Regions from separate parts of the Vallitalea longa genome, predicted to be linked through region 1. Evidence: predicted binding sites of a transcription regulator. Region 1 holds the regulator's gene; each other region holds the start of a gene.

Region 1 (5,341 bases):
ATTGCAGTATCAACAAACTCTCCTCCATTATAATTCATATCTTGTTTAATTTTGAACTCAAAAAATAATTTATTACTTTTAGTAACATTTAATACTATTGTTGACTCATATAATTCTAATATTACTTCTTCTTTTATTTCTGCATCAGATTTAAGAGGAATCCACTCAGGTTTAATGAATAATTCAATAGGTATTTCTTGTACTAGTTTTACTTCATACTTCTTACCTTTTTCGACATTATTAAGAATACCATTATTAGAATAATTATTATATATATAACCATATAAAATAATTAAAAATGATAAAAACAGAACTACGAATAGTATTTTCTTTTTCTTTTTCATTGATCTCACCTTGATTATGTAAAAATTACCAACTTTATGTAGCTGGATTTTTTGTATTATTATTAGTTAGCACAATGATTGAATCATTGATTCTATCAACTTTAACTGATGGATATATTACCATCCTCACGCACATGGATTAAGTGAGGCGACCAACATAAAATTGGCAGGATATGTAATTGTTGCATTAACCCTAGAAATAGTAACTTCACCATCTTCTAAGGGTTGTCTCATTACTTCCAAAACATTTTTATTGAATTCAGGCATTTCATCCAAAAATAGTACTCCATTATGAGCTAAACTTATTTCTCCTGGTCTTGGAATTCTACCCCCTCCTGTTAACGCTGAATTGGATACAGTATGATGCGGAGCCCTAAAAGGACGCTTTGTAACCAAAGCTTGGTCTTTTTTCAATAATCCTGCTACACTATATATTTTGGTAATCTCTATACTTTCTTCAAAAGTAAGATCTGGCAAAATGGTAGGTAATCTTTTCGCCATCATAGTTTTACCTGAACCAGGAGGACCTATCATAAGTACATTATGTGCTCCTGCAGCAGCTATTTCTAATGCCCTCCTGACATTTTGTTGTCCCTTAATATCACTAAAGTCAGCAGTATCTTCTTTATTCACATACGATTCCTTAAAAAGGTTTTCAATATCAATCTTTTTTGGTTCTATTGCTAACTTGTTATTTAATAAATTTACAACTTCAGTTAGGTTTTCTATTCCAATTACATCTATACCATCAACAACTGCACCTTCATCAACATTATCTGCTGGAATGATACATCGTTTAAATCCATTTTTATAAGCACAATAGACTATTGGCAATATGCCATTTACCCTATGGACTTCTCCATTTAAAGATAATTCCCCAATAATAAGGGTTTTATCCAACAAATCGCTTTCAATCAACTCCATACATGCTAAGATTCCAACAGCAATTGGTAAATCAAATGCAGGTCCTTCTTTTCTAATATCAGCAGGTGCTAAATTAACCGTTATTCTTTTGCAAGGAAATGTGTAACCTGAATTATTGATAGATGTCCTTACTCTTTCAATTGACTCTTTTACTGCGGAATCAGGTAAGCCTACCAAATCAAGTTTTGGGAATCCACTTGATATATCTACCTCCACTCCAACCATATATCCATCTATACCCATTAAAGCTGCACTATAAACTCTACTAAACATGTTGTCCCCCTTACCATATGTAAATTTGGTTATTCAATAAAATGAAATATTAAACAAATTAATAATGTATTATGTTTAATTCATCAAAGCATTAACCATATTAGTAATTTTTGTTATTTAAATAATCCATACCATTATATCATAAAATAATTATATTATTAATAAAAATATAAAGTTTTAATCAGAATTATAGTAATAAATATAGACATTTTCAACAAAACCTTTGATTAAATAATTAAATTTACATCTTTTTCATATAGTCCCTTCAATAAAACATGATTAATATTTGCTGTTTTGGCAATAATATAATTTAAATTATAACATCATTAAATATATTGTCAACATAATTGCTTTTTTAGCAAAGACAATTGTTATTATTATTTTTATTGATATAATACATATAAATGTTTATTATTAATTTATATCGATAAGGAGTTTATTAATGATTCGATTAAAAGAATTAAGAAAAAGTAATAAAATATCTTTAGAAGCCCTAAGTGAAATTTTACATGTTAATAAATCTACTCTATCTCGTATTGAAAATGGTAGCAGAGAGCCAAAACTAAGTTTTATAGAGGATTGTGCTAAATATTTCAATTGTACAACTGATTATTTACTTAATCTTACAGATGTTTCTTGTAATGATAAAAAGGTAAACAAAAATAATTGTCTTGAAAATATTTTTAAAGAAATGGAAAATATTCTATCATGTAAAAACAATGTAAAATTCAATGGTAATATTATGGATAATGAATCCAAAGAATTAGTTTTGTTAGCTATAAAACATGCTAAGGATATAGCTGAATACACCTCAAAATAAATTTAGTTACATTGAATATTCTTATCTTAATTCATAAGCTTTACCAACATTACCTCCTAATTTTCCCCATAAATAATTGTGCTCATCTACTGCATTAGAAAAATCTTCATTTTTCCAATTATATAATATTGTGAGAAGTATTTTTTTATCAGGATAATCAGATGCTAGTACCTCTATAATTAAAAAATCAACTCTTTCTTCCGTAATTTCTAGCTCTCCCCATATTTCATCTGCAATAATTTTGGTGTTAGCCATCATATGCATTTCTTCCCATACTTTCTCTTGACTTCTTACATATACTCTTGAAAGCTCTGTCTTTTTTATAAGTTCTTGATATTTATTATCATCTATCTTCTCGATTTTATTAGTACAGCTTGTGATTATGACAATAATAATTATTAATATAAACATCCCAATCTTTTTCAAGTCCATCACCTCTAGCTAGTAAAATGTTTATACTGTCATTAATTAGTATAACTTCCTTATTACACTAGTTTTTCCAAACTTAATTAGGATTATTATATTATGCTCATAATCATCAATGTTATATTATTCCATAGAAAAAAAGATGCTATGCCTCGTTTTGCAAAGCGTATTTATCCGTTAGGAAAGTTTCCTTAGCGCATATAAAAATGCTCCTATTTCATATGCAAAAAAGTAGGACTTTCCTTTGAGGCAAAAAAAGGTTTCCACTAGGGAAACCTATTTATCATTTAATATTTTTTTGAGTTCATCCATAAAAGTATTGATATCTTTGAATTCACGATAAATTGATGCAAATCTGACATAAGCTACTTCATCAATGGATTTAAGTCTCTCCATAACTTTTTCTCCGATATCTTTACTCTTTATTTCTTTTTTCATAGAATTATATAAACTGTTTTCTATTTCATCTACTAACCCTTCAATTTGACTCATTGATACAGAACGTTTATGACAAGACCTAACAACTCCATTCATCAATTTATTTCTATTATATGGTTCTCTTGTCTTATCTTTTTTAATAATGACTAAAGGTATCGTTTCAATCTTTTCATAAGTAGTAAATCTTTTTCCGCACGCTTCACATTGTCTTCTTCTTCGTATTAAATTGTTTTCGTCAGATGGTCTTGAGTCAACTACTTTAGTATTATCCTCATTACAAAAAGGACATCTCATAAGTTATTCTCCCTACTTTCCGCTTATAGCCACTATTTTAGTCATATTATAAGTTATAAGTAGGAAAAGGTCAACCTATGAAGTGAATTATTTACTTAAAGCAACTCAACTTTCTCACCTTTAAATTAACTTGGCTGTATAGAATATTCAAATGAGAAATTGGATTAGTAATCTGACTCAACTAAAGATTTTTCTACATTGATTTCTACAAGTATTATATCTTCTCCAATTTTTTTGATACTATCCCATGGTATCTGATATTCCTTACCTCTTCCAAACATTCCAAATAATTTAGCTGGTCCGGGAACAATTAATTTAGTAAGCTTACCATCTTGTAAATCAACCTCAATATCACTTATAAATCCCAATCTTATTCCATCGTTAGAATTTATAACTTCCTTTTGCTTCATATCATATATCCTAACCAATATACTCCCCCCTAAAAGCTGTCATTACTTAGATTTTCAATTAATCGTGATAATCAATTCAAATATCTTTTCATGTGTCTAATAGCTGATTTTTCTAATCTAGATACCTGTGCTTGAGAAATACTTATTTCACTAGCAACTTCCATCTGTGTCTTACCTTCAAAAAATCTAAGCTTTAGTATATTAAATTCTCTTTTAGGAAGTTTTTTCATAGCTTCTCCAAGAGCTATTGATCTAACCCATCTCTCTTCCTTATTTTTTTTATCACTTACTTGATCCATAATATATAAAGAATCGCCCCCATCATTATAGACAGGTTCAAATAAAGATACAGGATCTTGAATTGCATCAAGAGCAAAAACGACATCTTCTTTTCTCATATCTAGTTCCTTGGAAATTTCAGTAATAGTTGGTTCCTTGTTATTTTCTCTTAGTAGTCTTTCTTTTGCTTGTAAAGCTTTATAAGCTGTATCCCTAAGGGATCTGCTTACTCTAATACTGTTATTATCTCTTAGATATCTTCTTATCTCCCCAATTATCATTGGTACGGCATATGTTGAAAATTTAACATTTTGAGTAATATCAAAATTATCTATCGCCTTTATAAGTCCTACACAACCTACTTGAAACAAGTCATCTACCATTTCACCTGAATTACTAAATCTTTGAATCACACTTAACACTAATCTTAGATTGCCGTGTATATATTCGTCACGTGCAGCAAGATCCCCATCAAGTATTTTTTTGAATAATACCTCTTTCTCTTTGTTTTTTAAAATGGGTAACTTTGATGTATTAACACCACATATTTCAACTTTATTCAATGCCATACTCTACCTCCAGTAATCATTTTGTCATAAACAAGAACGACTTCATGTTTTTCTTTATATTAAAATGATTACCAGTGGCAATATATTTATACCTTTTTTTATTGCATTCTAATAATTTCCTTTTGCAACCTTTTTATAATTTTTTTTTCTAGTCTTGATATGTACGATTGTGATATACCTAACATATCAGCAACCTCTTTCTGAGTCTTCTCTTCTCCATCAGCTTTTAACCCGAATCTTAGCTCCACTATGACCCTTTCTCTATTTGATAATTTGCTTAGAGCTTTTTTCAGTAGTTCTTTATCAACTTCTTCTTCAATATTCCTATAAATAACATCTTCCTCAGTACCTAATATATCTGATAAAAGCAATTCATTGCCATCCCAATCGACGTTAAGTGGTTCATCAATAGATATCTCTAACTTAGTCTTATTATTTCTTCTTAAATACATCAAAATTTCATTTTCTATGCACCTAGAAGCATAAGTCGCCAACTTTATCTTTTTATCAGGTTTAAAAGTATTGATTGATTTTATTAATCCAATGGTTCCAATGGATATTAAA
Region 2 (5,341 bases), on a different contig from region 1:
AGGACTTTTATCAGTAGGAGCATATGATCATAGATCTGGTAGTTTGTATCTATCATCAGGAAGAGGATTGACAAGGGATGAAGTTCTAAAACCAGATTTGGTTGCTCCTGGTGTTGGTGTTGTTGGTCCGTTACCAGATAATACATACGGACCAATGGTAGGAACGAGCATAAGTGCTGCAATAACAGGAGGAGCAGCAGCATTATTACTGGAATGGGGAATAATTAAGGGGAATGATCCTACTATGGATACTGGTAAGGTAAGAAATTATTTGATTAGGGGAGCTAAGAGAAAAAGATCCATCAAATATCCAAATAGCGAATGGGGGTATGGAGAGCTTGATCTTCTTGGGGCTTTTCGAGCTATTAGGGGAAGTTGATAAAAAATGATTAATATTTTGTAATTATTATGGTATAATATGAATGATATAATTTTTTTAACAAGTAAGTGATAAGGATTATAATGCTTATATTCTATGTCCAAATAGATATCAAGTATTATAATCCATTAATTTTACAACTCGACTTTTACTATAATCCAATGAAATTATAGTAAATTGCATGGATTGGAGTAGACGAATGAAAAGGTTATTTATGATAGTAATGATAATAACTATAACAGTTGTATTTTCTGGATGTAGTTCTAATAAAGATGCTATTAAGATAAATCAGGAGGGATACAAATATTATTCACAGGGGGAGTATAAACAAGCTCTTGAAAAATATAATGAAGCTATAGAGAAATACCCTGATTTTTCCACATCATATGCTAATAGAGCCATACTCTATTTTGAATTGGGAGATCATGAAGAATCTTTAGCAGATATAGATAAAGCGATAAGTATTAATGATAAGGATGCTGTAGCATATAGTAATAGAGGATATATTAATCTTGCTCTTGGAGAAACAACAAAGGCAATAGAAGATTTGGATAAAGCAATAGAACTAAAAAAATATTTTGATGATGAAGAATCACTAGCATTGACATATACAACTAGAGGTACGGCATATGGATTGATTGGAGATTATGAAGAAGGAATAGAGTCTTTAGATAAAGCATTGAAAATAAATAAAAATGATAAAACAATATATAATGCAAAAGGAATATTATACAAAGATTGGGGTAAATATGAAGAGGCCCTAGAAAGTTATGATGAAGCTCTATCAATAGATTCATCCTATGCTTATGCATATGCTAATAGAGCATTTGTCTTCTTCATTAAGGAAGAATATGATAAAGCATTAGCTGATGTAAATACAGCTATAGATATTAATCCTTTGATACCACAGGCATATAATACACAAGCACTTATTTATAGTAAAAAAGGTGATAGCGATACTGCTATACAGATATATGATTTTCTTTTGAGTAAGTGGAATAATTATGCAGATGCATATATTGGAAGAGGTAATGAATATTTCAACAAAAAAGAATATGGTCAAGCTCTAATTAATTATTCTGTAGCAGCTGATTATGGAAATAAAGATGCACTAGCCCAAAAAGGGTATCTTCATGAATACTTAGACCAAAATGAAGAAGCTGTAGAAGCTTTTAAAGAATATTTGGAGTCAAAACCTAATAATTATACTATCATCATAGAGATAGGTGATTTATATCAAAAATTAGAAGAATATGATAAATCTATAGAATATTATGATCAAGCAATAAAGATAAAACCTGATATATATCAAAGCTATTTCAAGAAAGGTTTGTCTTTAGAATACTTAGAAAAATATGAGGAGGCGCTTGAAATGTTCAATAAAGTTCTAGAAATTGATGAAAAGCAGGTAGATGCAAAAAATGAAATTGAATTAATTGATAAGAAACTAAAAAGGTAGATCAACAACCTATCCCTTAGTTTCTATAGGAGGAATTAGTAATGCCAGAGAAGCACTTTGAAATTGAAAAGGAATATGTGGATAGAGTAATTCTAGTTGGTGTAGCTACCAGGGAAAATGAATCTTATATAATTGAATCACTTGATGAACTTCAAGAGTTAGCTACAACTGCTGGAGCGATAACTCTAGAAAAAGTTATACAAAACAGAGAAAGTGTTCATCCAGGAACTTACTTGGGAAAAGGAAAAATAGATGAAATAAAAAGCCTAATCCATGAATTGGATGCCAGCGGAATAATAAGTGACGACGAATTATCCCCTGCTCAATTAAAGAATCTAGAAGATGCTTTAGAAGTAAAGATAATGGATAGAACCATGTTAATTCTAGATATTTTTGCTAAAAGAGCTCAGACGAGAGAGGGTATAATTCAAGTTGAATTAGCACAGCTTCAATACAGATTGTCAAGATTAGCTGGTATAGGAACGACTTTATCAAGACTTGGTGGTGGTATAGGTACAAGAGGACCAGGGGAAAAAAAATTAGAAACTGATAGACGGCATATAAGAAATAGTATAACCCAGCTAAAAAAAGAATTGCAAGATGTCAAGAATCACAGAGATCTAATTAGAGAAAGAAGAAAGAAACAAGGAAAAGTCAAGATAGCGATTGTTGGGTATACTAATGCAGGAAAATCAACATTATTGAATAAAGTAACAGATGCAGAGGTTTTATCAGAAGATAAATTATTTGCTACACTTGATCCTACAACTAGGCAATTAGTATTGCCTAACAAAACAGAAGTTTTATTAACAGATACTGTAGGTTTCATTAGAAAGTTACCGCATCATCTTATAAAAGCGTTTCATTCTACATTAGAAGAGGCTGTTGTAGCAGATATTTTAATTCATGTTGTCGATAGTTCTAATCCTCAGGCCGAAAGTCATATAAAAGTTGTTTATGAAACCTTAGAAGAGTTAGGTGCTACTGGTAAAACTGTAATAACGATTTTCAATAAAATAGATAAGCCAGAAAGTAATAAATATCTTCAAGATAATAATGCATATAAAACACTAAGGGTTTCTGTAAAAGAAGGAATCGGATTAGATGAACTATTAGATGTAATAGAAAAAAGAATTCAGCAAGACAAGAAATTCATAAAAGGAATAATTCCATATGATAATGGAAATCTATTAAATCAGATACGTACTACAGGACAAATAATTAATGAAGAATATAAAAATGAAGGTACTTATATAGAAGCTTATGTGGATTCAAAAACTTATGGGGAAATAAACAAAAATGAGACTAAATTACTAATATAAATTTAATTGCTAAAAAATCAACCACCAAATATTGTGACAAGATATAATTCGATTTACAATATTGGTGGTTTTAATTGGCAAAAAGGACTTATTTCTATCAATGAGTATTGTAAAATATAGCAGAAAACTACATATATCATAGTATTTATAGCCTATTCGCATATACTACATATAGTGTTTTTTGAATTAAGTAGATACATTATGTAGTGTTTTTCGTGTTGACTACTATGGGCATATATGGTATATTATTATTAATTCGCAAGAGAGAGGAGACTAGCAATGTTTGACGTTGTTAAAAGAGATGGTAAAATAAGTAAATTTGATTTCATCAAGATTAAGGAAGCTATTACAAAAGCATTTAAGGCTACCGATAAGAATTATACAGAAGAAATACTTGATATTTTAGTGCTAAGAGTTACATCTGATTTCCAAAATAAAATTAAAGATTCAAAAATCACAGTTGAGGATGTACAAGATAGTGTGGAGAAAGTTCTAGAACAAACAGGTTATACAGATGTAGCAAAAGCTTATATATTATATAGAAAACAAAGAGAAAAAATAAGAAATATGAAATCCACAATACTTGACTATAAAGAAATAGTCAATAGTTATGTTAAGGAAGAAGACTGGAGGGTAAAAGAAAACTCGACAGTAACATATTCTGTAGGTGGACTTATATTACATAACTCAGGCGCAATAACAGCTAATTACTGGTTATCTGAAATATATGATGAAGAAATTGCAAAATCTCACAGAAGTGGAGATATACATATTCATGACTTATCTATGTTAACAGGATATTGTGCAGGGTGGTCATTAAAACAATTAATTCAAGATGGTCTTGGTGGTGTTCCAGGAAAAATTACATCTTCTCCAGCAAGTCATTTATCTACTCTTTGCAATCAAATGGTTAATTTCCTAGGAATAATGCAAAATGAGTGGGCAGGTGCACAGGCATTCTCTTCTTTCGATACATATTTAGCTCCTTTCGTTAAAGTTGATAGTCTTACATATAAAGAAACAAAACAATGTATTCAATCATTTGTTTTTGGTGTAAATACTCCAAGTAGATGGGGAACTCAATCTCCATTCTCTAATATTACACTTGATTGGATAGTACCTAATGACCTTGGAGGTTTACCTGCTATAGTTTCAGGTGAAGAACAAGAATTTACATATGGTGAGTGTCAAAAAGAAATGGATATGATTAACAAGGCATTTATTGAGATTATGATAGAAGGAGATGCCAATGGAAGAGGTTTCCAATATCCTATTCCAACATATTCCATAACAAAAGATTTTAATTGGGATGAAACAGAAAACAATAAATTGTTATTTGAAATGACTGCAAAATATGGAACTCCATATTTCAGTAATTATGTAAATAGTGATATGGAACCAAGCGATATAAGAAGTATGTGTTGCAGATTAAGACTTGATCTAAGAGAACTTAGAAAGAAACAAGGTGGATATTTCGGTTCTGGAGAAAGCACTGGTTCAGTTGGTGTTGTTACTATTAATATGCCAAGAATAGCTTATCTATCTAATAATGAAGAAGAATTCTATCAGAGATTGGATAAGATGATGGATATATCAGCACGCTCACTTAAGATTAAAAGGCAAGTAATAACTAAGTTATTGGTTGAAGGACTATATCCATATACTAAGAAGTATCTTGGTAACTTTGAGAGCCATTTTTCAACTATAGGTTTAGTTGGAATGAATGAAGCTACTCTCAATGCTAAATGGATTAATGGAGATATAACTAAAGAAGATGCTAGAAAGTTTGCTCTTAACGTACTAGATCATATGAGAAATAGACTTTCAGATTATCAAGAACAATATGGTGATTTATATAATTTAGAAGCTACACCAGCAGAATCAACAAGTTATAGATTAGCGAAACATGATATAATGAAATATGGTGATATAATAACATCAGGAAAAGAAGGAGAAACTCCTTATTATACCAACAGTACCCATTTACCTGTTAACTATACAGCAGATGTGTTTGATGCTCTTGATATGCAGGATGAATTCCAGAACAAATATACATCAGGAACTGTATTCCATGCATTCTTAGGAGAAAAACTACCTGATTGGAAGGCAGCAGCTCAATTAGTTAAGACAATTGCTGAGAATTATACTTTGCCTTATTACACAATTTCACCTACATATTCT
Region 3 (5,341 bases), on a different contig from region 1:
TCAATTTCTTCATTTATCTTTTCCCATTTTGCAATAAGAATATTTAATCTATTCTTCTTCTCATTCTGCTCTTTTGTTATTTCATTAAGTTTTACTGCATCTGTACTACATTTTATCATTTCATTTTCCGATTGTTTAATTAAGTTTTCTAGTGACTCTATTTCTGCTTCAATAGATTCAAGCTCTTTCGTTTTTCTCTTGATTATCTTTCCCTTATCATTTCTATCCCTTTTATTATAATTTTTGTTTTTAGTCTTATCTTTAACATTTTGATTGTTCCTAATATTAGATATTTCTAATTGTTTTTGTAATTCGTTCTTATAATATTCATAATCACCATTATAAAACTTTAGATGTTTATTATTTATTTCACCTATTTTAGTGGCGATTTTATTGATGAAATACCTGTCATGAGATACAAATAAAATAGTACCCTGAAAATCTAGTAGTGTTTCTTCTAATATTTCTCTTGAATCTATATCTAAATGATTGGTAGGCTCATCAAGTATCATGAAATTGACTTTTTCATACATAAGCATGCATAATCGTAATCTACTTTTTTCTCCACCAGATAACATATTGATTTTTTTGAACACATCATCTTTAATAAATAGCACTTTAGCAAGTTCTGTTCTTGCTTCGCCAATAGTTATGTTATATTTATATTGAAAAGTTTCCAATATAGAAGTATCCTCATCATCAAATTTAACTTCTTGCGGTAAATATCCAATCTTAATATTAGAACCATATTTTATACTTCCTTTATCACTATTTAATTCTTCCATAATGATTTTTATTAAGGTTGATTTACCAGTACCATTATCTCCAAGTATAGCTAAACTATCCCTAAGAAATAGTACAAGATTAAGATTATAAAAAAGTTTTCTATCATCAAAACTTTTTTCAACCTCTTTCAATATTAGAACCTCTTTTCCAGTTCTATCCATCACCTTAGAAGATAATTTGATTTTTGTCTTTTCAAGAACAGGTTTATCTAGTTTTTCCGTTTTTGCTAATCTCTTTTCAAGCTCTTTAGCTCTTTTGTACATCTTTTCACTATCACGCATCTTACCCCATATACGAAATCTCTTAATCTGTTCCTCCATCCTATTTATTTTTCTCTCATTTTCTTTATATCTGTTATAAGCTTCAATAAAACGTCTTTCTTTTTCCATGAGATAATAAGTATAATTTCCATAGTATATTTCTGCACCATCATAATCTAATTCAACTATTTTATTGACTACCCTATCTAAAAAATACCTATCATGAGATATAATTAATACTGAACCCGAATAATCTTTTAGATATTCTTCTAGCCACTCAATGGATTTTAGATCCAAGTGATTAGATGGTTCATCAAGTAGTAATATTTCTGGTCTCTCTAATAAAATCTTTCCAAGCATTATTTTAGATTTTTCTCCACCACTCAGATTAGAGAATTTCATCTGTTGCATAGACTCTGATATTTGCAGACCTATTGTGACTTTGCTCATTTTTTCATCAATATCATAACCACCGAGAAGTTCAAACTGCTCTTGTAGATATCCATATTCTTTCATAAGTTTATCAACATCGTTCCCTTCTCCTGCAAGGCAATCTTCAATATCTTTCATTTTCTTTTTTATCTTATAAATATCTTCAAATGCTAAGTAAAGCACTTCCCTAACGTTATAATCTTGTTCAAATACAGGAATCTGATCGAGATATCCCAGAGTGGTACCTTTTCGGTAGAATACTTCTCCTTCATAATCCTCTTTGTCCATTAATATTTTCATTATGGTTGTTTTCCCTGTTCCATTTCTTCCAATCAGTCCTACTGTTTCTCCAGTCTTAACATCGAAACTAACATTTTCAAATATCTTGTTCGCTCCAAAACTCTTAGATAAATTACTGATTCCCAATTCTATCATTTTAATCATACCTTTCTAAAAATATATTTAAACGCAAAAAATCCTAGACAATTAGTCTAGGATTAGAAATTTTAATATTACTTATAATTACACATATTACTTATTGAATAGCATTACGAATATGCATTATATAAATATCCTACAACTAATTTATTATTTTTATCATATTTAAAAATAGACGCACCTATAGTGTTATAGTCAAAATTAGCAGTCATATTTCTTTTAAATATCATCCATAAATTAGCTGATTCATTCATTTTAACGCACCTTTACTTTATTTTAGGTAAATTGCTTATAACCTACTTATAATAAATATTATCATAATATTAGCCATTAGTCAAATTCAAGAAAAAAAGATTACGCCACATTCTCATTTCTAATTGACATGAATAATTATTATTGATACAATATATTGTGTGTCAAGTATTTTAAAACCACTACATAATGTATTTCAATCGTTTTGCCACTAATATTGCCAAATATTGTAATATCAGTGATATCACAAGAACAAAGAGGTTACACCTTATAGAAAAGTTAAAGTAGAATAGATAGTAAACCATCTTATTATATAAAATAGACACTATCTTGATTAGATACATTATGTAATAGGAATAATAAAAAGGAGAAGAAAGGAAGTCAATAAATGATAAAAGTTCTAAAAAGAAACGGTTCAATTACCAATTTTAACATAAATAAAATAATAACTGCTATTACATTATGTATGGCAGAGACAAAAGCAAATATTGATAACGCACTAGCTGATTCTGTAGCCAAAAAGGTTGAAAAGAAATTACAGACTTATTCCAATCCAGTATCTGTTGAAATAATTCAAGACTTAGTAGAAGAATATCTTATGGAATCCCCTAGAAAAAATGCTGCAAAAAGATACATATTATACAGGTATGAAAGAGACAAGACAAGAGATACAAGAACAAAGAGAACGGATGGTAGGGTTCTTAGTGATGAATTCATCAGTAGTTACAAACATCGACCTAACCCTATGAAACAATTAGGGAATTTTGTTTATTATAGAACTTATTCTAGATGGTTACCTGAAGAAAAAAGGCGAGAATATTGGTGGGAAACAGTAAGACGCGCTGTGGAATATAACTGTAGTTTGGTACCTACTACCAAAGCTGAAGCTGAAAAATTATATGACAACATTTTTAACTTGAAGCAATTCTTATCAGGTAGAACATTTTGGGTTGGTAATACAGATGTTACCAGAAACTATCCTATGTCTAATTATAACTGTGCTTTTACTGTCATCGATGATTTTGATTCTTTCAAAGAATTATTTTATCTTCTAATGATAGGCTCAGGCGTAGGCATTAGGATATTAAAGGATGATATCAAAAAGCTCCCCAAAATAAGAACCGTGTTTGATATTATCCATGAAGATTATACCCCTACCCCTAAAAATCTTAGAGAAGATAATACAAGCCTAGAATTCAGTCATAACAACAAAGTACGAATCCTTATAGGTGATAGTAAAGAAGGTTGGGTTCAAGCATTAGATTTTTATCTTAAAATACTATACAGTAATGAGTATAGAAATATAAATACCATAATCATTAATTATAATCATGTAAGACCGAAAGGTGAAAAGCTTGAAACTTTTGGTGGTACAGCAAGTGGTTATACAAGTCTCAAAAATATGTTTATTAAGATTACTAACATCATAAGTAAACGAGGTGTATTAAGTAGAAAAAGTTATACTCACTTACATCCAATTGACTGCCTTGATATTGCAAATATAATTGGTGAAAATGTAGTTGTAGGTGGAGTCCGAAGGACCGCTGAAATTGTACTTGTGGATTCCGATGACCAAGAAGCTATCGAAGCTAAAAATAATCTATACAAACAGATAGATGGTCAATGGATAGTAGATAATGATATCATCCATAGACAAATGAGTAACAACTCAATTTATTATAGAAGTAAACCTTCAAGGCAACAGCTACATTGGCAATTAGAGCAAATGCGCTACTCCGGAGAACCTGGATGGGTAAATGAAATAGCTGGTAGGAAAAGAAGACCTAACATGAATGGTGTCAATCCATGCGGAGAAATTTTATTAGATTCAAAAGGTCTATGTAACTTAACTACCGTTAACGTATTCTCTTTCATTAAGAAAGATAAAACTATAGATTATAATGGATTGTATGAGGCACAGAAGCTTTCAGCCAGAGCAGGTTATAGAATGACATGTACGGAATTAGAAATTCCTAGATGGAATTATGTCCATAAAAGAGATAAACTTTTAGGCTGTTCATTGACTGGATGGCAGGACATGGTTAATGCTTCAGGAATATCTAAAAAAGATCAAGGAGAACTGTTAAGGAAACTAAGAGCTACCGCTAAAACATCTGCTAAAGAATATGCTGATGAGATTGGTGAAAATGAGCCTTTATTAGTGACTACCATTAAACCAGAAGGAACTCTTAGCCAATTGCCAACGGTCTCTAGTGGAGTACATTATTCTCATTCCCCTTATTATATAAGAAGAGTCAGAATTAATAGCGATGATCCTTTGTTGAAAGTATGTGAAGAACTTGACTATCCTATTTATCCAGAAGTCGGTCAAGATATGGAAACTGGTAATACGAAAGTAATTGAATTTCCTGTAAAAGCACCAAAAGGTATAACTAAATATGATGTCACAGCAATTAAACAACTTGAAAATTATAAATTGTTCATGGAAAATTATGTTGACCACAATTGTTCTATTACGGTACATGTTAGAGAACACGAGTGGAAAGAAGTTGAAGAATGGGTATGGAAGAATTGGGACGATATTGTAGCTCTGTCTTTTCTTTCACTTGATGATAGCTTTTATAAGCTTCTTCCTTATGAATCTATCAATGAGGAAGAATATAAAAAAAGGAATGATAAATTAAGACCATTTCTACCAAGTCTTATCAGTAAATATGAAAAAGATGAATTAGATTATGACATTGGTGATTCAGGTTGCGAAAATGGCGTATGCCCCATTAGATAATTATGTATTCTAAATACCTATAACCCCATCATTATATAAATCTCCAACCTAGTATATTAAGCTTATCACTATGTTGGAGATTTCTCATTTACTATATAGACCTTTCATATTCATATTGAAGGTAAACTATCTACGTATTTATATAAATCTTCATACTTACCTCTATAAGTACAATCAATTTCTAGTTCTTCCCTATTTATTAAATAATCTTCCAATAGAAATGTTTTCATGCCTAATTCACCAGCAACCAAATCCTCTTTTACATCATTTCCTACCATGATACATTCTTCAGGCTTTTTATTAATGTATTCCAAAATTTCTTTATAATATTTTATACAAGGTTTACAATAATGACTGTTCTCATAAGATGTAATATAATTGAAATCAGATTCTTTTAGTCCAGCCCATTTAATTCTATGATTGATAG

What was found. The regulator NrdR, encoded in region 1, represses ribonucleotide reductase genes. The targets are predictions, from matches to a motif close to CACAANATNTTGTG.
Region 2: QMG30_RS17250 (ribonucleoside triphosphate reductase) is a predicted target of NrdR. The motif match lies at 3,324-3,337, and genes of this name have one in related genera.
Region 3: nrdJ (ribonucleoside-triphosphate reductase, adenosylcobalamin-dependent) is a predicted target of NrdR. The motif match lies at 2,317-2,330, and genes of this name have one in related genera.

What each region holds. Positions count from the first base shown of each region.
Region 1 covers NZ_BRLB01000002.1:330,693-336,033, forward strand. Annotated here, with positions in the region: gene QMG30_RS07785 (hypothetical protein) at 1-344, opposite strand, end outside; gene QMG30_RS07790 (YifB family Mg chelatase-like AAA ATPase) at 471-1,541, opposite strand; gene QMG30_RS07795 (helix-turn-helix domain-containing protein) at 1,984-2,361, shown strand; gene QMG30_RS07800 (DUF6241 domain-containing protein) at 2,383-2,787, opposite strand; gene nrdR (transcriptional regulator NrdR) at 3,064-3,519, opposite strand; gene QMG30_RS07810 (YlmC/YmxH family sporulation protein) at 3,684-3,947, opposite strand; gene sigG (RNA polymerase sporulation sigma factor SigG) at 4,001-4,777, opposite strand; gene sigE (RNA polymerase sporulation sigma factor SigE) at 4,876-5,341, opposite strand, start outside.
Region 2 covers NZ_BRLB01000012.1:148,355-153,695, forward strand. Annotated here, with positions in the region: gene QMG30_RS25005 (S8 family peptidase) at 1-379, shown strand, start outside; gene QMG30_RS17240 (tetratricopeptide repeat protein) at 579-1,838, shown strand; gene hflX (GTPase HflX) at 1,880-3,160, shown strand; gene QMG30_RS17250 (ribonucleoside triphosphate reductase) at 3,440-5,341, shown strand, end outside.
Region 3 covers NZ_BRLB01000004.1:139,289-144,629, reverse strand. Annotated here, with positions in the region: gene abc-f (ribosomal protection-like ABC-F family protein) at 1-1,913, opposite strand, end outside; gene QMG30_RS10045 (hypothetical protein) at 2,027-2,170, opposite strand; gene nrdJ (ribonucleoside-triphosphate reductase, adenosylcobalamin-dependent) at 2,557-4,914, shown strand; gene QMG30_RS10035 (HAD family hydrolase) at 5,025-5,341, opposite strand, start outside.